Regions from separate parts of the Spirillospora sp. NPDC048823 genome, predicted to be linked through region 3. Evidence: predicted binding sites of a transcription regulator. Region 3 holds the regulator's gene; each other region holds the start of a gene.
What was found. Region 3 encodes LexA, which represses DNA repair genes until DNA is damaged. Its sites were predicted from a motif close to TCGAACANNTGTTCGA; they were not measured.

Region 1 (5,760 bases), on a different contig from region 3:
CTTGGCCTGCTCCGCCGTGAGCGCGGCCGCCTGCTCCAGCACCTTCCGGCGCTCCTCGGCGACGCCGTCGAGCTCCTCCTTGCGGGCGTCGAGAGCCTTCTCTGTCTCGGCGAGCCGCCCCTGCCACTCCGCCAGTCGCCGCAGCTCACCGTCCAGCCGCTGCTCCCGTTCCGCGAGGCGCGCCTCCCGGCGCTCCAGATCCTCCCGCACGGTCCGCAGCTCGTCGCGGAGCGCCCGGCCCTCGTCCTCGACCTCCACACGCGCCGCAGCCGCGATCCGCTGCGCCTCCCGCTCGGCCGTCTCCAGGACCTCCCCGGCGTCCCGTTTCGCCTTCGACCGGATCTCGTCGGCCTCACCTCGCGCCCGGGAGATCTCCGCCGCCGCCTTGCCGGGCGTGCCTGGACGCCACACGACGACGATGACGAGAGCGACCAGGGTCACCAGCAGCGCTGCACCCAGCAGGACGCTCTCCATGAGGTAGATCCTTCCTCGCCGCGGGCCCGCCTGGAATCGGGACCCTGCCTAGCGAGGATTTACTCGCGCCCATCGGACGGCCGGATGCACAACATCGCCGGGCAGCGCACCGCGCGCACCCGACCACTCGCCCGAATCCGGTCGACGAACGTGTCCTGTATGCCTCTCAGCTGCTGGAACGTGCTCGGTCGTATGGCAATCCGCGAGACGCGGAGTAACTCCTCACTGCCGTAACGGTAAGCGGCGCGGAGGTAATGAGCAAGGAGTGTTCACTTGAAGGGTTCATTGCAGTGCCTTGGCGCCGGGCGGGCGTCAGTCGATGGGGGCGGGGGTTTCGGGAAGGTCTCCCGGGTCGGTGCCTTCTTCGGCCAGGGCCTCCTTGACCACTCGGTAGGCGAGGCCGGGCGGGTAGCCCTTGCGGGCGAGCATGCCCACGAGGCGGCGCATGCGTTTTGCGGGGTCGGCGCCTCTGGTGGACGGGAGTCTGCGGGCGACGAGGGCGCGCGCGGTTTCCTCTTCCTGGGCGGGGTCCAGCGACTCGACGGCGTCGTTGACGGTCTCGTTCGCGACGCCGCGGCGGCGGAGTTCCTGGGCGAGGGCGCGTTTGGCGAGGCCGCGGCCGGCGTGGCGGGACTGGACCCATGCCTGCGCGAACGCCTCGTCGTCGATGAGGCCCACGTCGGTGAAACGGCCGAGGACCCGTTCGGCCACGTCATCGGGGATGTTCTTGCGCCGCAGGGCGTCCGCGAGCTGTGCCCGGGTCCGTGGTGACGCGGCCAGCATGCGCAGGCAGACCTCGCGTGCGGCCCCCTCGGGATTCGATCCTCGCCCGCCCCGCGTGTCCGCATCTCCGGGTTCTCGGAGAGGGCCGTCGCCGCGCTCAGCCGGCGGCATCGGCCGTGGGAGCGGCGGCGCCATCGGGGAAGGTCCGCGCACCGATCATGCGGTGCGGGGTAGGGCGCCGCCGCCCTGCATACGAGATCATCGCTCAGTCTCCGTCAAGAGTCACCCTTATCTGGGGATTCTCCGTCAGGATTCACCCGCCTTGGCCTTGGCCGCCTTCCTCCCGGGGGGCTTGGGGGCCGCCTCCAGGGGGGCGGGCGCGGCGTCCGGGGCGGCGGCGGGCTCGGCCTCCTGGTCGACCTTCGGGCCGATGCCGAGCTTCTCCTTGATCTTCTTCTCGATGCCGTCGGCCATGTCGGGGTTGGCCTTGAGGAAGTTGCGGGCGTTCTCCTTGCCCTGGCCGAGCTGGTCGCCCTCGCAGGTGTACCAGGCACCGGACTTGCGGACGAAGCCGTGCTCCACGCCGAGGTCGATCAGGCCGCCCTCGCGGCTGATGCCCAGGCCGTAGAGGAGGTCGAAGTCGGCGACGCGGAACGGCGGGGCCATCTTGTTCTTGACGACCTTGACGCGGACGCGGTTGCCGACGGCCTCGGTGCCGTCCTTGAGGGTCTCGATGCGGCGGACGTCCAGGCGGACGGAGGCGTAGAACTTCAGCGCCTTCCCGCCGGTGGTGGTCTCCGGCGAGCCGAACATGACGCCGACCTTCTCGCGGAGCTGGTTGATGAAGATGACCGTGGTCTTGGTCTGGTTGATCGCGCCGGTGAGCTTGCGCAGCGCCTGGGACATGAGGCGGGCCTGGAGGCCGACGTGGCTGTCGCCCATCTCGCCCTCGATCTCGGCGCGCGGGACGAGCGCGGCGACGGAGTCGATGACGACGATGTCGATCGCGCCGGAGCGGATCAGCATGTCGGTGATCTCCAGCGCCTGCTCGCCGGTGTCGGGCTGGGAGACCAGCAGGGCGTCGATGTCGACGCCGAGCTTGCCGGCGTACTCGGGGTCGAGGGCGTGCTCGGCGTCGACGAACGCGGCGATGCCGCCCTTCTTCTGGACGCTGGCCACCGCGTGCAGCGCGATGGAGGTCTTGCCGGAGCCCTCGGGGCCGTACACCTCGACGACGCGGCCGCGGGGCAGGCCGCCGATGCCGAGCGCGATGTCGAGGGAGATCGCGCCGGTGGGGATCACCTCGACGGGCGCGCGGGCCTCCTCGCCCATCCGCATGACCGACCCCTTGCCGAACTGCCGCTCGATCTGGGCGAGTGCGGTGTCGAGAGCCTTCTCCCGGTCGTTCGCTGCCATGTGAGATGTCCTTCTCGTCGTGACTGTCGGCTCTCGGCCGCTGCCTGCGATGTCGAGGGCGACGTTACGGCGGGCCTCCGACACTTTGCGAGACCCGGGCGCGATTGTGGACGACGCCGTGTCCCGCACAAGCGTACCGAACATTAGTTCGATCATCGTCCGGTTCGGTGATTCGGGTGGGAATCTCCGTGCGCGCCATGGTCTCGACCCCGTACGCTGGCGCCGTCCACGGAGGGTTCCAATCATGACGCTGACCGTTCTCTTCTGCGTCGATCCGCTCCACCCTCGGCGCGTTGACCCGCACTTCTTCCGTGAGGCCGCGGCGGTGCGGGACCACTACGGCGAGATCGCCTTGATCGACCATGACGCGTTGCAGCGCGGCGACGTGGACGACGCGGTCCGGGCGGTGCCCTCCGATCTGGGTCCGGTCTGGTATCGCGGCTGGATGCTCACCGGGGACGAGTACGCCGCGGTCTCCGCCGTCCTGAAGGGGCGGGGCACGGTGCTGCTCACGCATCCGGACGACTACAGGCGCGCGCATGAACTGCCGGGCTGGCACGACACGTTCGCCGGGTTGACTCCGCACAGTGTGTGGCGGCCCCTGGGCGCGGGACAGGATCCCGGTGACCTCAGCGAGCTGGGGGAGCTGGTCCGGCCGCTGCGCGGCGGGCCGGGCGTGGTGAAGGACTATGTGAAGTCGTGCAAGCACGAGTGGGAGGAGGCGTGCTTCGTCCCCGACGTGAAGAACCTCTCGCGGCTTCATGACGTCGCCTCGAAGATGGTCGCGCTGCGCGACGACCATCTGGCGGGCGGTCTCGTCGTGCGCGAGTTCGAGCAGTACGACGGCGACGGCGAGGCGCGCGTGTGGTGGGTGGACGGCGAGCCGGCGCTGGTGGGGCCGCACCCTGACAGCCCGGGTGTGGATCCCGATCCCGATCTGGACGCGGTGGCTCCGGCGGTGCGCGCGTTGGGCTGCAGGTTCATCACGACCGATCTGGCGCGCCGCACGGACGGCGCGTGGCGCGTGGTGGAGGTCGGCGACGGCCAGGTCAGCGATCTTCCGTCGTCCGTGGACGCGATGGACCTCTACGCGCATCTGCCCGTTCCGGACTGACGGGCCGGCCGGATCGAGTTCGGTGGCGGACGCACGCCGAGATCCGGCGGATGACCTACTGAAGCCTCGACGGGACGTCGAAGGTGGCGACGACGGCCTTCCAGACCTTCTTGGCGGGTTCGCCGTCGGCGAAGGCCTGCTCGATGGTGCGGCCGCTGAGTTCGGCCAAGACGTAGTCCTTGGCCACGCTCTGGGCGTAGCTTTCGCCGAACTGCTGGTTCATCCGATCCCAGAAGACTGTGAGCCGCACCCGTCCACGCTATCCGACGGTGCCGTCCCCCATGACCTCGGCGGGGACGGCCGGGGCGGAGCCCTGGAGGTACTGCCGGTGCAACCCGGTCAGGTACCGCTCGACGCCTTCGATGACGCGGGCCGTCCGGTAGGAGGGGAAGACGTCGAACGCGTGCTGGGCGCCCTTCATCTCCGCGTAGATGACGGGGGCGTCGGAGACGTCCCGGAGCCGTTCGACGAACCGGCGTGCCTCCGCCGCGGGGATGAGCGAGTCGCGGCTTCCGTGGATGACGAAGAAGGGCGGCGCGTCCTTGTTGATGTAGGTGACGGGGGACGCCTTGGCGTACGCCTCCCGGTTCTCCGCGAAAGGCTTCTTGATGACCATTTTCTCAAGGAGGCGGGTGTCGCCCATCGGACGCGGCCACGGTCCCGCTTCGAAGAAGTTGTAGACGCCGTAGAAGGGCACGGCGCCCTGCACGGTGGTGTCGGCGTCCTCGAAACCCGGCTGGAACTCCGGCACGTTCGCGGTCAACGCGACCATCGCCGTGAGGTGCCCACCGGCCGAGCCACCCGTTACGCAGAGGAAATCGGGGTCGGCGCCGTACTCGGCGGCGTGCTCCTTGTACCAGGCCACGAAGCGCTTCAGGTCGATCAGATGCTCGGGCCAGGTGGCGCGGGGGCTGAGCCGGTAGTTGACGTTGAAGCCCACCCAGCCCTGGAGAGCCATGTGGTTGAGAAGCGGCAGGCCCTGCTCACGCTTGTCCCCGATCACCCATGCGCCGCCGTGGATCTGCATGAGCCCGGGGCTCGGTTCGCCGCCGGAGCGCTCACCGGCGGAGCGGAAGACGTCCAGCTTGAGGCGCAGCCCGTCCTCGCCGGGAAGAGCCCCGCCCTCATGGAAGACGATGTTGCGTTCGACCTGGACGCCCCTGCGCGGGATCAGGCACAGCTGAGGGACGATCAGGTGCGCCAGCGGATAGCGGGGCGCGCCTTCCGGGTCGAGGTCGAGGGGCGCACCGCTGTCGCGCAGGGTGACGACCGTACGGCGTGCCGCGACGAGGGTGGCCGCGACGCCCGCCATGGCGAGGATCGCCAGGACGAGCCCGGCCCAGCCTGCCCAGCCGCCCAGTCCGCCGGACACCGCCACCAGCGCGGTCGCCGCGGCCCAGGTGACGAGCACATGCGGTGCCATCTCGATCGTCAGCCACGCGCAGAAGAAGCCCGGGGCGAGCAGGACGGCGTTGCGCGGGGGAACGTGCGCGTTCGCCGCGGCAAGCGCGAACAGGATCCCGAGGGCGAGAAGAAGGTAGGGCATCGAGACCCCCTTGGCGGCGGATGTCCTACCCGTAGACCTTGCCCGTACAAGTGCTTGCTTACAATGTGACGCGCGCCACTCCGCCGCGTTCTGTCGGACCCGCGAGGCACTATGGCGCCATGGGCGGTGACGTGCTCGAACGATTCTCTCCGGCGACCCGTGCCTGGTTCACCGGCGCGTTCGCCGCGCCCACCCCGGCCCAGGCCGGGGCGTGGGAGTCGATTTCGAGCGGCGACAGCACGCTCGTCGTGGCGCCGACCGGCTCCGGCAAGACCCTGGCGGCGTTCCTGTGGTCACTCGACCGGCTCGCCGGCGACCCCGTGCCCGAGGATGCCCTGCGGCGCTGCCGGGTGCTGTACATCTCGCCGCTGAAGGCCCTCGCCGTGGACGTCGAGCGCAACCTGCGCGCCCCGCTGACCGGCATCCGCCACGCGGCGCGCCGGCTCGGCCTGCCCGAGCCCGCCATCCGCGTCGGGATGCGGTCGGG
Region 2 (5,760 bases), on a different contig from region 3:
GTTGAGCAGGCCCCGTCCCAGGCCCCTGCCCTGGGAGTCCGGGTGGACGTGAAGCTCCGCCACCTCGAACGTGTCGTCCAGCCACCGCTCGGCGTGTCCGGGCCCCTCCAGATCGCTGAGCGCCTGGAAGACGACGTCATGCCACCACTGGCCGCGCGTCCCGTGGAACCCGTACGCGAACCCCTGGACGGGGCCCGCCAGCACGGGCAGCGCGCCACGCCGCTCCACCACGAACGCCCGGAAACCGGGATGCGACGCGTGCCGCTCCATGATGGTGTGGCGGCCGGGAATCTGCTCGTTCGGCGGTTCCATCGCGGCCGCGTACACGTCCAGCATGGGGTTGAGCCTGCGCAGAAAGGCGCGTTCGTCGATCTCGCGCAGCTTCGGGTCCCTCACGCGACTGAGACTAGACCCGGGGGATGGTCCGCGGTGCAGCGCAGAGCCGATCGCCGGCGCCCCAGGTGACGCGGCCGGCGGCCTTTCCGGCCGTCCGTGTCACCGGCCGTCGAGAGCCCTGCGCACCGATGCGTCGTCACGGGCCACGACGGCGGCCCCGCCGGTCAGGACGATCGGACGCTGGATCAGCACGGGGTTCGCCACCATGATCTCGATCCACCGGGCCCGGTCGCGTTCGAGGTCCTTCAGCCCGAGTTCCTTGGCGACCGGCTCGTTCAGGCGTGCCACGTCCCACGGCTCGGCGCCGATCCGGGTGAGCACCGCGTCGAACTCGTCCGCCGTGGGCGGCTCGTCCAGGTAACGGCGCTCGGTGTACTCCACGCCCGCCTCGTCCAGTGCCGCCTTCGCGGCCCGGCTCTTCGAGCAGCGCGGGTTGTGCCAGAGCTCCATGTCACTCATTCTCGCGTCACTCCACTTCCGCCGGGGTGCCCCCGGTGATCCTCAGCAGTTCCTCATACGACGTGGGGAAGACGGTGTGCGGGTGCCCGCCGGCCGCCCAGACCCGCTCGTACTTGTCCAGCCAGACGTCCACGAGCGTCCGGACCGGCGCGGGGTGGCCCAGCGGCGCGACGCCGCCGATCGGCTGCCCCGTCGCCTCCCGGACGAACTCCGGCGACGCCCTCTTCACCTTCGCCGCCCCCACCAGCGACGCGACCTTCGCCGTGTCGACGCGGTGCGCGCCGCTCGTCAGCACCAGCAGCGGCGCCCCGTCGGCGTCGAACAGCAGGCTGTTGGCGATGGCCCCCACCTCGCAGCCCAGCTGCTCCGCGGCGGCCTGCGCCGTCCGCGCGGAGTCGGGCAGCTCGACGACGGCTCCCGTCGCGCCCTGGTCGAGCAGGGCCTTCGCGACGCGTTCGGCATTCGGGTGCATGGGAAGCACTTTAAGCTCAGCGCATGCGCGGAAGACCGATGGGCATGCGGAAGAGCGCGGTTCTGCCGATTGCGGCCGTCCTCCTGGCGAGCTGCAGCGGGACGGACGAAGCGGCCCCGCCGCCGCCGAAGACCTCACCGGCCGCGAAGCCGGCCACGCCGACGCCCACGCCGACCCCCACGCACCGCGAGTTGAAGCCGGGCGCGAAGGGCTCCGATGTCGAGGAGCTTCAGCGCCGCCTCAAGCAGCTGCGCTACGACCCGGGCAAGATCGACGGGAAGTACGGGCCGTCCACCCAGATGGCCGTCTGGGCGTTCCAGGCGGTCAACCGCATGAAGCAGAAGGGCACGCTCGGCAAGTCGTTCCGGGAGGCCCTGGCCGACCCCGAGGAACCTCGCCCGGTGGCCAAGAAGCGCGAGAAGGACCGCGTCGACGTGGATCTGAAGCGCCAGTACCTCGTCGTCTACAAGGACGGCACGCCGCGCCTCATCACGCACGTCTCGTCGGGCTCGGGCGAGCTCTTCTGCACCGAGGACCGCGGGTGCCGGTACGCCACGACCGGCACGGGCGACTTCCGGACGGGACGCCGCTTCTCCGGCTGGGAGACCTCGCCCCTGGGACGGCTCTACAACCCGGTCTACTTCAACGGCGGCATCGCCTTCCACGGCGCCCTGAGCGTGCCCAGGGACCCCGCCTCGCACGGCTGCGTCCGGATGCCGATGCACATCGCCGAGTACTTCCCGGACCTGCTCGGAACCAACGTCCCCGTGCACGTCAGGCGGCCTCGCTGAGGTCCCGCCGCGGAACCGTCGTACCCCGTTGTTCTCCTGCCGTCATGCCCGCTGACCTGCGGGATGCGACACCCGTTCGAACACGTTGACGAATCGTCGTCAGGGCGGTTTACTGGTCATGCGTCGAACTTATGTTCGACGTGGTGCGGGACTCGCGGCCCGCGCCAGGGCGACGTCCCCGCCGTTCGCGGTGTTTCGGCGGGACGGACGGCCGGGCGGAGTGAGGGGAAGCTCTCCGCCCGGCCGGCCCGAGCCCCGGAAGGAGGCAGAAATGTCCGGACCGATGACCGCACGCGGAGTCCACTCCGCCGCCCAGTCCGTCCCGCCACCGAGCCCGCGGCACCGTCCGCTGCCCGCGCCGCGCCCGGCGCACACGGCGGTCGGCCAGCTGCATGCCGCCCGTATGGGCCTCGCGGAGGCCGCCGAGGCCACCTCGCCCGCCGTCCGCTACGTCTGCGCCCACCTGGCCGCGCTGCGCGCCGCCGCCGCGGTGCTGGCGTCCAAGGAACCGCTGGAGACCCACCGCCGCGGGCGTCCCCGCAGCGTCTGGGTGCTGCTGCCCGAGGCCGAGCCCGCACTGCGCGAGTGGGCCGCCTTCTTCGCCGCCGGCGCCGACAAGCGCGCCGCGGCGGAGGCGGGCCTGCCGCGCGCGGTCACTCCGCGTGAGGCCGAGGAACTCCTGCACGACGCCGACGTCTTCGTCACCCTCGTCGAAGACACCCTCGGCATCGTCGGCCAGCCGACGCTGCCCGTGCCCGAAGCCAGCTAGCCGCTCCTCGGGCCGTCCCACCTCCCCGGGACCGGCCCCGCCGGAGGCCGGGGCGACCGTCCCGCCGATCTCACCACAGGGCGGCGGCCCCGGCCTCCGGCGCCCTGGGCGATCGCGCCGGCGACGGCCGCAACCCCCCGAGCCGGCCCCGCCGGCGCGATCCCGCCCGCTCCCGCCCGCTCCCGGCCGCGCCGCCGCGCCGCCGCGCTCGCGTGCGGGCGTGCCGGCTCGCGTCGTGGCCGGTGGTGCCGCCCGTCCCGGTGGTGCCGGCGGTGCGGTCAGGGACCGTGGACGGGGCGGTCGCCGGAGGCCGGTTCGCTGAGGACCCCGTGCGACTGCAGGTGGTCGATCAGGAGACGGCCGATGTGCCTGATGTGTTCGGCCATGGCCTCGCGGGCGGCGCCGGCGTCACGGGCGCGGAGGGCGTCGAAGACGGCGGAGTGGTCGTGCGCCGAAGCCTCCGCCCACCCCTCGATGGTGCCGAAGAAGCCCAGCGGGACGTAGTGGACGGTCAGGTTGAGCAGTGACGCCATGCGGGACGACCCCGGCGAGCGGTTGATCGTCCGGTGGATCTCGTGGTTGAGACGGTCGACCTGCTCGGCGTCGCGTTCGCGGGCCGCGGCCTCCAGGCGGACCTGGACCCGCTGGAGGCGCTCGATCTCGGCGCCGTCCAGGGCGACGGCGGCGCGGGCGGCGAGTTCACCGGCGATGTACGCCTGCACGGCGAACAGGTCGGTGACGTCCTGCGCGGTGATGGGCAGCACCCGGAAGCCGCGGCGCGGCTCCCAGCGGACGGCGCCCTCGCTGTGCAGGATCATCAGCGCCTCGCGCACGGGGGTCGCGCTGATGCCCAGCTCGGCGGCCAGATGCTCGGTCCGGACGTAGTCCGGGGCGCGCAGCTCGCCGATCATGATGGCCTCGCGGACGTGGGAGGCGACCATCTCGCTGAGCTGGTGCCTGACGGCCGGCACGGGACGGCGCCCGGCGCGCGGCGCCTGGCCGACGGGCATGGTCTCCCCCGCTCTCCTTGCCGGAACGACGTGAGCATATCGTCGGGTGACCGCGCGGCCCCGCGGTGCGGGGCGGGGGCGCGCGACATCGCCGGACGGGCGGTGCATATTCTATAGAATCCGCCGACATCCACCGCGAGGAGCCGCTGTGCGCGACCGAGACGCCCTCTACATCGACGGAGCGTGGACCAGCCCGCTGGGCGGCGGGGTCATCGCCGTCGAGAACCCCGCGACCGAGGAGACCCTCGCCACCGTGCCCGAGGGGACCGCCGAGGACGTCGACCGCGCCGTCCGGGCCGCCCGGGCCGCGCTGCCCGCCTGGTCGGCGACGTCGTACGCGGAGCGTTCGGCGTTCCTCGGCCGCCTCCACGACGCGCTCGCGAGCCGCGAGGAGACCATCGCGCGGACGATCGCGAGCGAGGTCGGCACGCCGATGCGCATCGCGACCCGCATCCAGGCCGGGCTGCCGCGGACGGTGGTGGCCGGGTACGCCGAGATGATCGCCGGCGGAGTGCCGGACGAGCGCGTCGGCAACTCCCTGATCGTCCGCGAGCCGGCCGGCGTCGTCGCCGCGATCACGCCGTGGAACTATCCGCTGCACCAGATCACCTGCAAGCTCGCCCCCGCGCTCGCGGCCGGCTGCACGATCGTGATCAAGCCGAGTGAGATCGCCCCGCTGGTCGCCTACGAGCTGCTGGACGCCGTCCACGAGGCCGGGCTGCCCGCCGGCGTGGTCAACCTCGTCCCCGGATACGGCCAGGTCGTCGGCGAGACCCTCGCCACCCACCCCGAGGTCGACATGGTGTCGTTCACCGGGTCGGTGCGGGCGGGCTCCCGCGTCGCCGAACTGGCCGCCGGGACGATCAAGAAGGTCGCGCTGGAGCTGGGCGGCAAGTCCGCGAACGTCATCCTGGACGACGCCGACGTCAAGACCGCCGTGAAGGTCGGCGTCTCCAACGCGTTCCTCAACGGTGGCCAGACGTGCACGGCCTGGACGCGGATGCTCGTCCACCGGGACCTCTACGACCAGGCCCTCGAACTCGCCCGGGGTTTCGCGGAGGGCTTCGTCCCGGGGGACCCGCTCGACCCGTCCACCAAGCTGGGCCCGATGGTGTCCGGGGCGCAGCTCGACCGGGTGCGCGGCTTCATCGACACCGGCGTCTCCGAGGGCGCGCGTGTCGTGACGGGTGGAACCGCCACGCCGGACGGGTTCGACCGCGGCCACTACATCTCGGCGACCGTGCTGGCCGATGTCGACCAGGACGCGACGGTCGCGCAGGAGGAGATCTTCGGGCCGGTCCTGTCCGTCATCCCGTTCCGGGACGAGGACGAGGCGCTCCAGATCGCGAACAACTCCCGCTACGGTCTCGCGGGGGCCGTGTGGGCGGCCGACCAGGACCGGGCCGTCGCGTTCGCCCGCCAGGTGAAGACGGGTTCCATCGACGTCAACGGCGGCGCCTTCAACCCGATGGCCCCGTTCGGCGGCTACAAGCAGTCCGGCGTCGGCCGGGAGATGGGCCGCTTCGGCCTCGACGAGTTCACCGAGATCAAGACCATCCAGCTCTGATCCCCAGCCGAGGAGAACACCCATGGTCAAGGCCGTCGTCGCCACCGAGCCGGACGCTCCGCTGCGGGTCCGCGACATCGAACTGCCCCCGGTCGGCCCCCGGGACGTGCGGGTCCGGGTGGCGGCGGCCGGGGTGTGCCACTCCGATCTGTCGATGATCAACGGCACGCTCGCGCCGGCGTTCCCCCTCGTCCTCGGCCACGAGGCCGCGGGGACGGTCGCCGAGGTGGGCGCGGACGTGACGAAGGTGCGGCCCGGCGACCACGTCGTGCTGAACTGGGCGGCCGCCTGCGGCG
Region 3 (5,760 bases):
TCGTGCCGGTCTCGTACCGTCCCACGAATCCGTCCGACTGCAGCCAGCCCGCAAGTGCGGACTCCGCGTACCCGCGGGAGGTGATCTCCGTCTCGCCGTAGGCGTCCCGCCGGTGCCATTCGAGCTGGTCACCGGCCTTGAGCTCACCGGCCTGGACGAAACGTCCCGTTCCGGCCCCGGTGGCCTTCCAGACGAGGTGGTCGGGGGTGACGTCCAGGGTGTAGCCGGCCTTGGTGTGGATTCGCAGGACGTCCCGAACCCCGTTGGCCTTGGTGGCGACGATGCGGGTGAGCCCGGTCGCGTCGTACACCTTGGTGCCGACGGCGTCGTCCTCGACGAGCCTGCCGATCGGAATCAACCCGGCAGGGGTGCTCACCAGCGACTCGTACGGAAGACACGCCGAGACCTGCTGCGGGGACTTGGTGCCCACGTTGAACCAGACGGGGGAGTTGAAGCTGAACATCTGGTGGACCAGGGCGTACTTCAGCTCGTGCTCGAAGATCTCGGCGTCCTGGTCGGTGGCGAAGTAGCCCTGTTCGAGGCCCGTGCCGACGTACATGCTCACGACGCGGTCGACGAGCTGCTTCAGGCTCCATTCGCGCTGCGGTGTGCCGACCGCGCCGCGGAAGTACTTGGACGTGACGATGTTGGCGGCGTTCAGCGACCAGAAGTCGGGGAACTCGACGCCGCGCTGCTCGAAGTTCACCGAGCCGTCGCGCCAGTTGGTCATGACGACGTCACGACGTTCCCAGCGCAGCTCGTCGTACGGATGCACGCCGGGTGTGGTGAAAATACGCTCGATCTTCAGGCCTTTACGGCTCCCCTTGCCGCGTCGTGCCGCCGAGCCGCTCACCGTCTCCGTCATGACCTTCCCCCTCTCGGGCCCTCCCGCCGGGCCCTGCTCAGGAACAACTCCGCCGCCGCACGGGCCATGCCCGCGCGGAGGCCGCTCTTACTTGTGCTGCTTTGTGTTTCCGGAACCCGCCCCTACCGGGACGGGCCGGGCTCCCCCGAGGAACCGGCCTTCCGCAGTGTCTCGATCTCCTTGGCGAAGTCGTCCAGCGACTCGAAGCTCCGGTAGACCGAGGCGAATCGCAGATAGGCGACCTCATCGAGTTCGCCGAGCGGCCCCAGGATCGCGAGGCCGATCTCGTGCGAGGGGATTTCGGCGGAGCCGGAGGATCTGATCTCCTCTTCGACCCGCTGTCCCAGCTGTGCGAGCGCATCCTCGTCGACCGGACGGCCCTGGCAGGCCCTGCGCACACCGGCGATGATCTTTTCCCGCGAGAACGGCTCGGTGACCCCGCTGCGCTTGGCCACCATCACGAGCACATTCTCCTGCGTCGTGAATCGCTTGCCGCATTCCGCGCACGACCGGCGACGCCGAATGGCGCCGCCGTCGTCGGTGGAGCGGCTGTCGATCACTTTGGTGTCAGGGTTGCGGCAGAACGGGCAGTGCACGTCCAATCCCTCCCCTGACAGAAACGCATCACACCTCCGAGTAACGCCACATATAGGTGAAGTACATCGGTGTGACTACTAGATGTTGTGGTCAACCGTACGGCTCACCGCAGGCGTTCGCAACCTGATCCGCTGCCTCACGCGCCACATCCGGCGCGTCCCCCCAGGTCACGTGAGCCCTCCCGGATTTCCTCCCGGGCGTGTCGTCACAGACCGTCTCCGGCGGCACACTCCGCCGCGGCAGACCCCCTGGTGAGCCCGTGTTCGGCCCCGGAGATCAGCGGGCGGGGAGGCGGATCTCCTGGCCCGGCCGGACGGTGGGATCGCCGCCCAGTCCGTTGAGGTCGATGATGCGCTGGACGACGACGCGGGGGTCGGTGCCCCGGTCGGCGTCGGAGGCGATGCCCCAGAGGGTGTCGCCGGGTTCGACGACGACGGTCTCGGCGGCGGCGGTCGGGCCGCGATGGCTTTCGCGGCCGCCGGCCAGTGCGCCGGTGCCGACGGTGAGCCAGAGGATGACGAGCGTGACGGCGGCGGCGAACAGGACCAGGACGGCGCGACCGCGGCGGGTCAGGCGGATCGGGACCCGGTCACTGTGGGGTGAACCCGACATCTCTCCCCTCCTCGACGTCGAATGCATTTTCGATCGAACGCCTGTACGATGTTCTACAGGGGGCGCCGACAAAAAGCGAGCACATCTTCGAACAATTGTTTGATCATCGGGCCGGGACGCGATAGCGTTCCATGACAAGGAGTGACGGATCGAGGCGCCCGGGAGGCGACGAGCGATGAGCAAGGTCCGGGAGCTGCCCGACGGGCCCATGGACGAGACGGGCCTGACGCAACGGCAGCGCATGGTGCTGGAGGTGATCCGCGACTCGGTGCAGCGCCGGGGGTACCCGCCTTCGATGCGCGAGATCGGCGAGGCCGTGGGTCTGACCAGCACCTCCAGCGTGTCGCACCAGCTCCGGGCGCTTCAGCGCAAGGGTTTCCTGCGCCGCGACCCCAACCGGCCGCGGGCCGTGGAGGTCCGCGTGCCGGGTTCGACGCCGGTGCGGACGGACGAGGAGGCCTACGAGGCCGCCGGGGGCCAGCAGACCTCGGTGCGGCCCGCGCCCGCGTACGTGCCGCTGGTGGGGCGGATCGCCGCCGGTGGGCCGATCCTGGCCGAGGAGGCCGTGGAGGACGTGTTCACCCTCCCCAAACAGCTGGTCGGCGAGGGCACCCACTTCCTGCTGAAGGTCAGCGGTGACTCGATGATCGACGCCGCGATCGCGGACGGTGACTGGGTGGTCGTCCGGCAGCAGCCGGTGGCCGAGCAGGGCGACATCGTGGCCGCCATGATCGACGGCGAGGCGACGGTGAAGACCTTCAAGCGCCGGGACGGCCACATCTGGCTGATGCCGCAGAACCCCGCCTACGAGCCGATCCCCGGCGACGAGGCCTCGGTGCTGGGACGTGTCGTGGCGGTCCTCCGCAAGATGTGAGACCGCACGATGTGAGACGCACGCCGAGACGGCCGCCGGAAGGACCCGGCGGCCGTCTTCGCGTGCCGTGCCCGGTCAGCGCTTCGGGACGATGTTGACGATCTTGGGGGCGCGGACGATGATCTTGGCGATCTCGGCGCCGCCCAGGGCGTCCCGGACCCTGGTGGAGTCCAGGGCCAGCCGCTCCAGTTCCTCGTCGGCGATGCCGGGGGCGACCTCCAGCCGGTCGCGGACCTTGCCGGCGACCTGGACGACGCAGGTGACCGTCTCCTCCACCAGCAGCGCGGGGTCGGCGGACGGCCAGCCCGCGCGGATGACCGGGGCGGTGCGTCCCAGCAGCTCCCATGCCTCGTCGGCGGTGTAGGGGGCGAACAGCGACAGCAGCGTCGCGATGGTCTCGGCGGCCTCGCGGACGGCGGGGTCGGACGCGCCGGGGCCCGAGTCGATGGCCTTGCGGGTCGCGGTGACCAGTTCCATGATCCGGGCGATCGCGACGTTGAACCGCTGCGTCTCGACCAGGGTGGTGGCCTCGTCGATGGTGCGGGCGGTGACGCGGCGCAGGGCCGTGTCGCCGGACGCGACGTCGGCGCCGGGCGGGGAGGCGACCTCGGTGGCGATGCGGTGGACGCGGGACAGGAACTTGGACATGCCGTGCGGTGACACGTCCGCCCAGTCGATGTCGTCCTCGGGCGGGCCGGAGAACAGGATGGCCAGCCGGACGACGTCCACGCCGAACTCGCCGATCTGCTCACCCAGGTCGACGCCGTTGCCCAGCGTCTTGGACATCGCCTTGCCCTGGTTGATCACCTGGCCCTGGTTCAGCAGCCGGCGGAACGGCTCGGTGAAGTCGATCATGCCCATGTCGTACAGGACCTTGGTGAAGAACCGGCTGTACAGCAGGTGCAGGATGGCGTGCTCGACACCGCCGGTGTACTGGTCGACGGGCATCCACTTGCGGACCTGCTCGACGTCGAACGGGCCGTTCTCGTAGCCGGGCGAGCAGTAGCGGAAGTAGTACCAGGACGAGTCGACGAACGTGTCCATGGTGTCGGTGTCGCGTTTGGCGGGGCCGGCGCACTTGGGGCATTCGACGTTGACCCAGTCGGACGCGGCGGCCAGCGGTGAGGTGCCCTTGGGCGCCAGGTCGGCGCCGCGCAGGCCTTCGGGCAGCGTCACGGGCAGCTGCTCGTCCGGGACGGGGACCTCGCCGCACGACTCGCAGTGCACGATCGGGATGGGGCAGCCCCAGAACCGCTGCCGGGACACCAGCCAGTCGCGCAGCCGGAAGTTCACCGAGGCGCGGCCGGTGCCGCGCTCGGCCAGGATCTCGGTGATGCGGGTGATGGCGTCGGCCTTGGTCAGCCCGTCGATCGGCGCGGAGTTGACGATCGCGCCGTCGCCGGGGGTGGCGACGCCGGTCTCGGACGGGTCGGGCAGGCCGGTCTCGACGACGACGCGGACGGGCAGGCCGAACTTCAGCGCGAAGTCCAGGTCGCGCTGGTCGTGCGCCGGGACGGCCATGATCGCGCCGTGCCCGTATTCGGCCAGGACGTAGTCGGACGCCCAGACGGGCAGCCGCTCGCCGTTGACGGGGTTGACCGCGTAGCGGCCCAGGAACACGCCGGTCTTCTCGCGTTCGGTGGACAGCCGCTCGATCTCGCTCTCGCGGGAGACCTCCTCGCGGTACGCCTCGAACGCGGCGCGGTGGTCGGGTGCGCAGATCTCCTCGGCCAGGGCGGCGTCGGCGGCGACGACCATGAACGTGGCGCCGAACAGGGTGTCGGGGCGGGTGGTGTAGACGGTGACGGGCTCGTCGCGTCCCTCAATGACGAAGTCGACGTCGGCGCCGGTGGAGCGGCCGATCCAGTTGCGCTGCATCAGCAGGACGCGCTCGGGCCACTTGCCCTCCAGCTGCTCCATGTCGTCCAGCAGCCGGTCCGCGTATTCGGTGATCTTGAAGTACCACTGGGTCAGCACGCGCTTTTCGACCAGGGTTCCGCAGCGTTCGCAGTGCCCGCCGACGACCTGCTCGTTGGCCAGGACGGTCTGGTCCTTGGGGCACCAGTTGACGTGGCCGCCCTTGCGGTAGGCCAGGCCCCGCTCGTAGAAGCGCAGGAACAGCCACTGCGTCCACTTGTAGTACTCGGCGTCGGAGGTGTGCAGGCGCCGCGACCAGTCGAAGGACGCGGCGTAGCGCCGGAACGAGGACGCCTGGGTCTCGATGTTGGCGTAGGTCCACTCGGCGGGGTGGGAGTCGCGTTTGATGGCGGCGTTCTCGGCGGGCAGGCCGAAGGAGTCCCAGCCGATGGGGTGCAGGACGTTGAAGCCGCGCTGGAACCAGTAGCGCGCGGGGACGTCGCCGATGCCGAACGCCTCCGCGTGGCCCATGTGCAGGTCACCGCTGGGATAGGGGAACATGTCCAGCGCGTAGCGCCGCTCGTCGACGGTGTTGTCCTCCTCGGCCGTGAACGGTTCGAGCTGCGCCCAGCGGGCCTGCCACTTGTCCTGAATCGCCCGCGGATCGTAATGCTCGTCGCTGCTCACGCCTACAACTCCGGTTTCTTGCTCGCTGATTGCGGGGCCCCAGGCCACCTGCCGACATGAAATGGCCCCTCGCACAGGAGGGGCCACCACGCTGACGTCAGTTCGTCAACGTGGTCGTTCAAGGAGCAGCCTGGCTGACATACATCAAGAGTAGCGCAACCGCAAGCCCGTCCGCCGGGACTAATGGCCGGATTGCTGACGGGCCATGGAGACGACGCCGGTCACCTGGACACGGGTGAGTTCCAGGTCGGCGCCGACGGCGGCGAGG
Region 4 (5,760 bases), on a different contig from region 3:
CCGCGCCCGCGTCCTTGGCGAGCTGCTCCTTCTCCGGCGTCGAGGCCGTGCCGACGACCCTGGCGCCGAGGGCCTTGGCCGCCTGGGTGAGCAGCAGCCCCATCCCGCCCGCCGCCGCGTGGACCAGGACGGTGTCGCCCGCCTGGACCGGATACGTCGACCGCGTCAGGTAGTGCGCGGTCATGCCCTGCAGCAGCGACGCCGCCGCGTCCTCCAGACCGACGCCGCCGGGGACGGGGACGACCTTGTCCGCCGGGACCACGGCCCTGTCCGCGTAGCCGCCCTGCACGCCGGACCAGGCCACGCGGTCGCCCACCGCGAACTCGGTGACGCCGTCACCCGCCGCCGCGACCGTGCCCGCCGCCTCCATGCCCGGCGTGTACGGGAGGGCCTGCGGGTAGGCGCCCGTCCGGAAGTACACGTCGATGAAGTTGACGCCCGCCGCCGCGACGTCGATCAGCACCTCCCCGGGGCCGGGTTCCGGGTCGGGGCGCTCCCCGGCCACCAGGACCTCGGGGCCGCCGGTCTCGGTGATGATGATCGCGCGCATGTCGCCCTCCTGCAGTCGGATGCTGGTCATCGGAACCCGCCGCCGCCGGCGGGCATTCCCGCCGGGACGTTCAGATCCAGTCGCGCATCGTCCGGGCGACCACCGCGACGGCCTCCTCCACGCGGGAGGCGACCGTCCCGGCGTCCCAGATGTCGCGCCGGGCGCAGTCCTCGAAGGCGACCTTGACCGCCGCCAGGAAGAACGCGACGACGATCCGCGGCCGCAGGTCGTTCTCGACGTCCACGCCCTCGCGCCGCGCGATCTCGGCGGCGAGCGTCTCCGCGGACGCCGAGTGACGCGCCATCTGCGCCGCCATCAGCGACGGCGTCGCCTCGATCACCTGCCGGACGCGGCGGAACCGGGTGCCGTCGGCCGGGTCGCCCTCGGCGATCGTCCGCAGCATCACGCGCAGCGACTCCAGCAGCGCGGTGAACGGCCGTTCCCCCGGCGGACGCGCCGCCAGCGCCTCCCGCAGGACGTCGTCGTGCTCGGCGAGGAAGCTCGTGACGACGTCCTCCTTGGTGGCGAAGTAGCGGAAGAACGTCCGCTGTGACACGTCCACGGCCGCCACGATCTCGTCGATCGTCGTCGCCTCGTAACCCTGGGAGAGGAACAGGTCCAGTGCCGCGTCGACGAGCGCGGACCTCGTCCGCTGCTTCTTGCGTTCACGGAGCCCGGCCAGAGCGCGCGCGGGAGCACGCTCGTCTGCGGGGCCTGACGGGTCGCCGGCGGGGACGGCGCTCATCGGCTCGCTCCTTCTGTCCGCTTGACGCGGGCGCTGGACGCCCGGCTCACAGAGGCTTCTATCACGGACGCGTCCTCCGTATGCGCGCCGGACTCCGGCATTCGGAAGTGACGGGCTCGGCCGATTGGCGCACGCGCACCGGGTGCGTCGCGCCGCCGCTGGAGGACCATCCCCCGAGGATTGTGAAAGAGCCGTCCCACTCTTCGGATTCTCCCTGCGCAGCCCCGGTTTTAGGGTCATGCTGAGGTTCGGTCACCAGTTGTCGCCGGATGATCGCCCAAGGTGGTTCCGGCGGTCCGGACCATGCTGAGGCGGCTGAAGTGTCTGTAGTCGGTGGGCGAGAGATCGCCGAGGAGCGCCGGCGTCACCTCGCGGTGCTCGCGCACGAGGTCGAGGCGCGCGGGCTCTCGTGGCGGCTCGCCGGTCCCGAGGAGTCCCTGCTGGGCGTGACGGGCCCGCGGACCCGGCGCCAGATCATGGTCGTCGCGAGCCTGTCCGGCGACGGCTGGTACTACCTCTGGCCGGGCGGTATGGCCGGCGTGGCCGACGCCCCCGACGTGGCCGACCGCCTGATCCACCTGCTGGGGTAGCCCCCGCCTTGCCCTCTCCTCCACGGGGTCTCTAGACTCGGGTGCGAACGTTTGTTCGAATATCCGCATGTTCTTCCCCCGTGCGGTGCGCGCGAGGGGGAGGCAGATGACACGCGTGTTCGGCGACCCGGTGGACGTCTGGGTGAGTGATGGACGTCCCATCCGGTTCGTCTGGCGTGACCGGCTCTACACCGTCCGGCGGGTGCTGGAGCACTGGGTCACGACCCGTGACTGGTGGCGGGAGCAGCAGCCCGACGGCGAGGCCACCGGTGAGCGGGAGTTCTGGCGGGTCGAGGCCACCCCGGACTGGGAGATCGGCGTCTACGAGCTGCGTTTCGACGTGGCCGCTGACAGCTGGCTGCTCTCCCGGGTATGGGACTGACGTGCACATTCATGTCGCTTCGGGATATTCGCTGCGGTACGGGGTCGCGCCGCCCGCCGCGCTGGCCGAGCGCGCGGCGGGCCTCGGCATGGAGACGCTCGCGCTGACCGACCGCGACGGCCTGTACGGCGCGGTCCGTCACGTTCGGTCATGTCGCGACGCGGGGATCGGGGCCGTCGTCGGCGCCGACCTCAAGGTCGCCTCCACGGGCGAGGAACGGATCGTGGTGCTCGCCGAGGGCCGGACGGGGTGGCGGTCGCTCTGCCGGCTGGTGACGGCGGCGCACGCGGCGGGCGAACGCGGCAACCCGCTGGTCACACGGCAGATGGTCGGCGCGCACGCCGAGGGGCTCATCGTGCTGCTCGGCCCGTGGTCGGACGTGGGCCGCGCCATCGCCGGACGGCGGCCCGACGCGGCGGCACGGCTGCTCGACGCGTGGCGCGCCACCGCCGAGACCGTCATCGAGATCGTCGACCACCACGACCGGGGCGAGGGGCACCGGGCGGCCCGGATGCTCGCGCTCGCCCGCGAGGCCGGGGTCCCCGCCGTACTGGGCAACGCCGTCCGCTACCTGGAGCCGGCCGACCACCCGGTCGCGCAGGTGCTGGACGTGACGCGCCGCCTCGTCCCGCTGGACCGGCGGCACCTCGACGACCGGACCGGGCACGCTTACCTGAAGTCGGTCCCCGAGATGCGCCGCGTCGCGGAACTGAGCTGCGGCCCGGACGAGGCGGACGCGCTGCTGGCCGCCACCCGCCGGCTCTCCGAACGCTGCGTCCTGGACCCGGCCCGCGACCTCGGCATGGACGACGTCCACCTGCCGGCCGTGGCGGGCGACCCGTACGCGCGGCTCGCCGCCCGCTGCGCCGCCGGAATGACCCGGCGCGGGCTCGGCGGATCATGGCGGGCCGCGGCCCGGCTCGACGACGAACTCGGCGTCATCGCCCGCAAGGGGCTGGCGTCCTACTTCCTCACGGTCGCCGACGCGGCCGCGCTGATCAGGTCGCGCGGCATCCGCTGCGCGATCCGCGGCTCCGGCGCCGGCAGCCTGGTCAACCACCTGCTCGGCATCGGCGACCTCGACCCGCTGCGGCACGACCTGCTGATGGAGCGCTTCCTCGCCGACAGCCGCGAGGGCCTGCCCGACATCGACCTGGACGTGGAGTCGGCCCGCAGGCTGGAGGCGTACGAGGCGCTGTTCGACCGGTTCGGGGCGGAGAGCACGGCGTGCGTGTCGATGATGGAGACCTACCGGGCGCGCAGCGCGATCCGCGACGTCGGCAACGCCGTCGGGCTCCCGCCGCTGGAGATCGACGCGATCGCCAAGGCGTTCCCGCAGATCAGGGCGAACCAGATCCGCGCGGCGCTGGACGACCTGCCCGAGCTGCGGCAGAGCAACCTGGCGGCGGGACGCCTGGAGGTGCTGTTCCGGATCGCCGAGCGCCTGGACGGCCTGCCCCGGCACATCGCCATGCATCCCTGCGGCGTCCTGCTGTCGAACCCCACGCTGCGGGACCGGACACCGATCGAGCAGGCCGCCGTGGGTTTCCCGATGAGCCAGTTCGACAAGGACGACGTCGAGACGATGGGCCTGCTCAAGCTCGACGTCATCGGCGTCCGGATGCAGTCGGCGATGGCGCACGCGGTGGCAGAAGTAGCACGGGTGTCGGGGGAGCGGATCGCGCTGGAGGACGTCCCGCGCGACGATCCCGCGACGTACGAGCTGGTCCGCACGTCCCGGACGCTCGGCTGCTTCCAGATCGAGTCGCCGGGCCAGCGGGAGCTGATCGGCAGGCTCCAGCCGCGCGACCTGGACGACCTGGTCATCGACATCTCGCTGTTCCGTCCGGGGCCGGTCAACTCCGACATGGTGTCGCCGTTCCTGGAGTCGCGCGCCGGGACCAGGGAGCCCGCCTACCCGCATCCCGACCTTGAGCCGGTGCTGCGGGAGAGCCTCGGCGTGGTCGTCTTCCACGAGCAGGTGCTGCGCGTGTTCGACGTGATGACCGGCTGCGGCCTGTCGAAGGCGGAGGCGGCGCGGCGGAGCCTGAACCACGAGCGGGGGCAGGCCGTGGTCGGCGCCTGGTTCCGTGAACGTGCCCTCGCCCGGGGCTATGACGAGCCGGCCGTCGAGCGGGTCTGGCGGACGCTGACCGCGTTCGGCGCGTTCGGCTTCTGCAAGGCCCACGCCGCGTCGTTCGCGCTGCCCACCTACCAGTCCGCCTGGCTGAAACGGCATCACACGGCCGCGTTCTACGCGGGCGTCCTCACCCATGATCCCGGCATGTACCCCAAGCGGGTCATCCTGGACGACGCGCGGCACTTCGGCGTCCCGATCCTCCCCCTGGACGTCAACCGCTCGGCCCCGGACTGGCACGTCGAACCCGTCCGCGAGGGCGGCCCGGCCGGGATCCGCGTCGCGCTGAGCGAGGTCAGGGGCATCAACGACGGAGAGATCACCGCGATCGTCGCCGAACGCCCCTACGCGTCGCTGACCGACTTCTGGCGCCGCGCCAGGGTCTCCCGCCCGACCGCCGAGCGCCTCGTCCTGGCCGGGGCGTTCGACGGCGTCTACGGCGACGGCGACGTCGCGCGCCGCGACCTGCTCTGCCGCGTGGGCGCCCTGGACCGCGCCACCGCCCGCGCCCCCGTCGTCGAAGGCCAGCTACCCCTGGGCCACGAGGACGGCGACGGCGCCCTGGAGATCCAGCTCGCCGACGACGTCCCGGCGGGCGAACTCCCTCCGATGACGCCCGCGGAGGTCGTCGAGGCGGAACTGGACATCCTCGGCATGGACGTCAGCCGGCACGTCATGACCTTCTACGACGGGCTGCTCGCCGGCCTCGGCGTCGTCCGCGCCGCCGACCTTCCGGGCCGTCCCGGCGGAAGCGAGGTCCTGGTCGCCGGCGTCAAGGTCGCCACACAGACCCCGGCGGTCAGGTCGGGGCAGCGCGTCATCTTCGCCACGCTGGACGACGCGACGGGCCCCATCGACCTCGCGTTCTTCGAGTCGGTGCAGGACAGGTGCGCCGCCACCGTCTTCGGCTCCTGGCTCCTGGTCGTCCGCGGCCGTGTCCGCCGCGCCGGGGCCCGCGCCGTCTCGATCACCGCCTACGCCTGCTGGGACCTGAACACCCTGCACGAGGAATGGCGGCGGGGCGGCCCGGACGCCGTCCGCGCCGCCATGGCGGGCCCGGCGCCGCGGGGCCGGCCGGTCGGCGACCGCGTCGTCCACCCCACCGGGTTCGCGATGTCCCCGTACTCGGACGTCGGCCACGCCGGACCGGGCATCAAGCGTCCCCCGAGGGCCGCTCTCTGGCACACCAGCCAGGGCAGCTCAGGCCCAGCCCCGGGCTAGCTCTCCCGGGGCGATCTGGAGCCTGGTGATCTGGAAGACGGTGGCCATGGAGAGGGAGGCGGCGAGAGCCTGGAGGGCGGCTGCGGCGACGCCGACGTGGACGTCGAAGCGGGCGTCGGCGAGGGTGTCGACGCT

Region 1: recA (recombinase RecA) is a predicted target of LexA. The motif match lies at 2,750-2,765, and genes of this name have one in related genera.
Region 2: ACGFK0_RS10530 (SAV_6107 family HEPN domain-containing protein) is a predicted target of LexA. The motif match lies at 2,242-2,257, and genes of this name have one in related genera.
Region 4: ACGFK0_RS18645 (DUF6504 family protein) is a predicted target of LexA. The motif match lies at 1,929-1,944, and genes of this name have one in related genera.

What each region holds. Positions count from the first base shown of each region.
Region 1 covers NZ_JBICUT010000003.1:315,183-320,942, reverse strand. Annotated here, with positions in the region: gene rny (ribonuclease Y) at 1-474, opposite strand, end outside; gene ACGFK0_RS09005 (regulatory protein RecX) at 787-1,368, opposite strand; gene recA (recombinase RecA) at 1,504-2,613, opposite strand; gene ACGFK0_RS08995 (ATP-grasp domain-containing protein) at 2,858-3,727, shown strand; gene ACGFK0_RS08990 (DUF3046 domain-containing protein) at 3,783-3,977, opposite strand; gene ACGFK0_RS08985 (alpha/beta hydrolase fold domain-containing protein) at 3,987-5,273, opposite strand; gene ACGFK0_RS08980 (ATP-dependent helicase) at 5,393-5,760, shown strand, end outside.
Region 2 covers NZ_JBICUT010000003.1:630,897-636,656, forward strand. Annotated here, with positions in the region: gene ACGFK0_RS10510 (GNAT family N-acetyltransferase) at 1-396, opposite strand, end outside; gene ACGFK0_RS10515 (arsenate reductase family protein) at 496-846, opposite strand; gene ACGFK0_RS10520 (YbaK/EbsC family protein) at 863-1,327, opposite strand; gene ACGFK0_RS10525 (peptidoglycan-binding protein) at 1,351-2,118, shown strand; gene ACGFK0_RS10530 (SAV_6107 family HEPN domain-containing protein) at 2,390-2,887, shown strand; gene ACGFK0_RS10535 (GntR family transcriptional regulator) at 3,166-3,897, opposite strand; gene ACGFK0_RS10540 (aldehyde dehydrogenase family protein) at 4,046-5,464, shown strand; gene ACGFK0_RS10545 (Zn-dependent alcohol dehydrogenase) at 5,487-5,760, shown strand, end outside.
Region 3 covers NZ_JBICUT010000001.1:821,508-827,267, forward strand. Annotated here, with positions in the region: gene ACGFK0_RS03590 (LAGLIDADG family homing endonuclease) at 1-865, opposite strand, end outside; gene nrdR (transcriptional regulator NrdR) at 988-1,461, opposite strand; gene ACGFK0_RS03600 (LysM peptidoglycan-binding domain-containing protein) at 1,739-2,074, opposite strand; gene lexA (transcriptional repressor LexA) at 2,250-2,948, shown strand; gene leuS (leucine--tRNA ligase) at 3,024-5,522, opposite strand; gene ACGFK0_RS03615 (hypothetical protein) at 5,673-5,760, opposite strand, start outside.
Region 4 covers NZ_JBICUT010000007.1:194,984-200,743, reverse strand. Annotated here, with positions in the region: gene ACGFK0_RS18660 (quinone oxidoreductase family protein) at 1-550, opposite strand, end outside; gene ACGFK0_RS18655 (TetR family transcriptional regulator) at 621-1,295, opposite strand; gene ACGFK0_RS18650 (hypothetical protein) at 1,616-1,885, shown strand; gene ACGFK0_RS18645 (DUF6504 family protein) at 1,992-2,267, shown strand; gene ACGFK0_RS18640 (DNA polymerase III subunit alpha) at 2,269-5,625, shown strand; gene ACGFK0_RS18635 (DUF4328 domain-containing protein) at 5,605-5,760, opposite strand, start outside.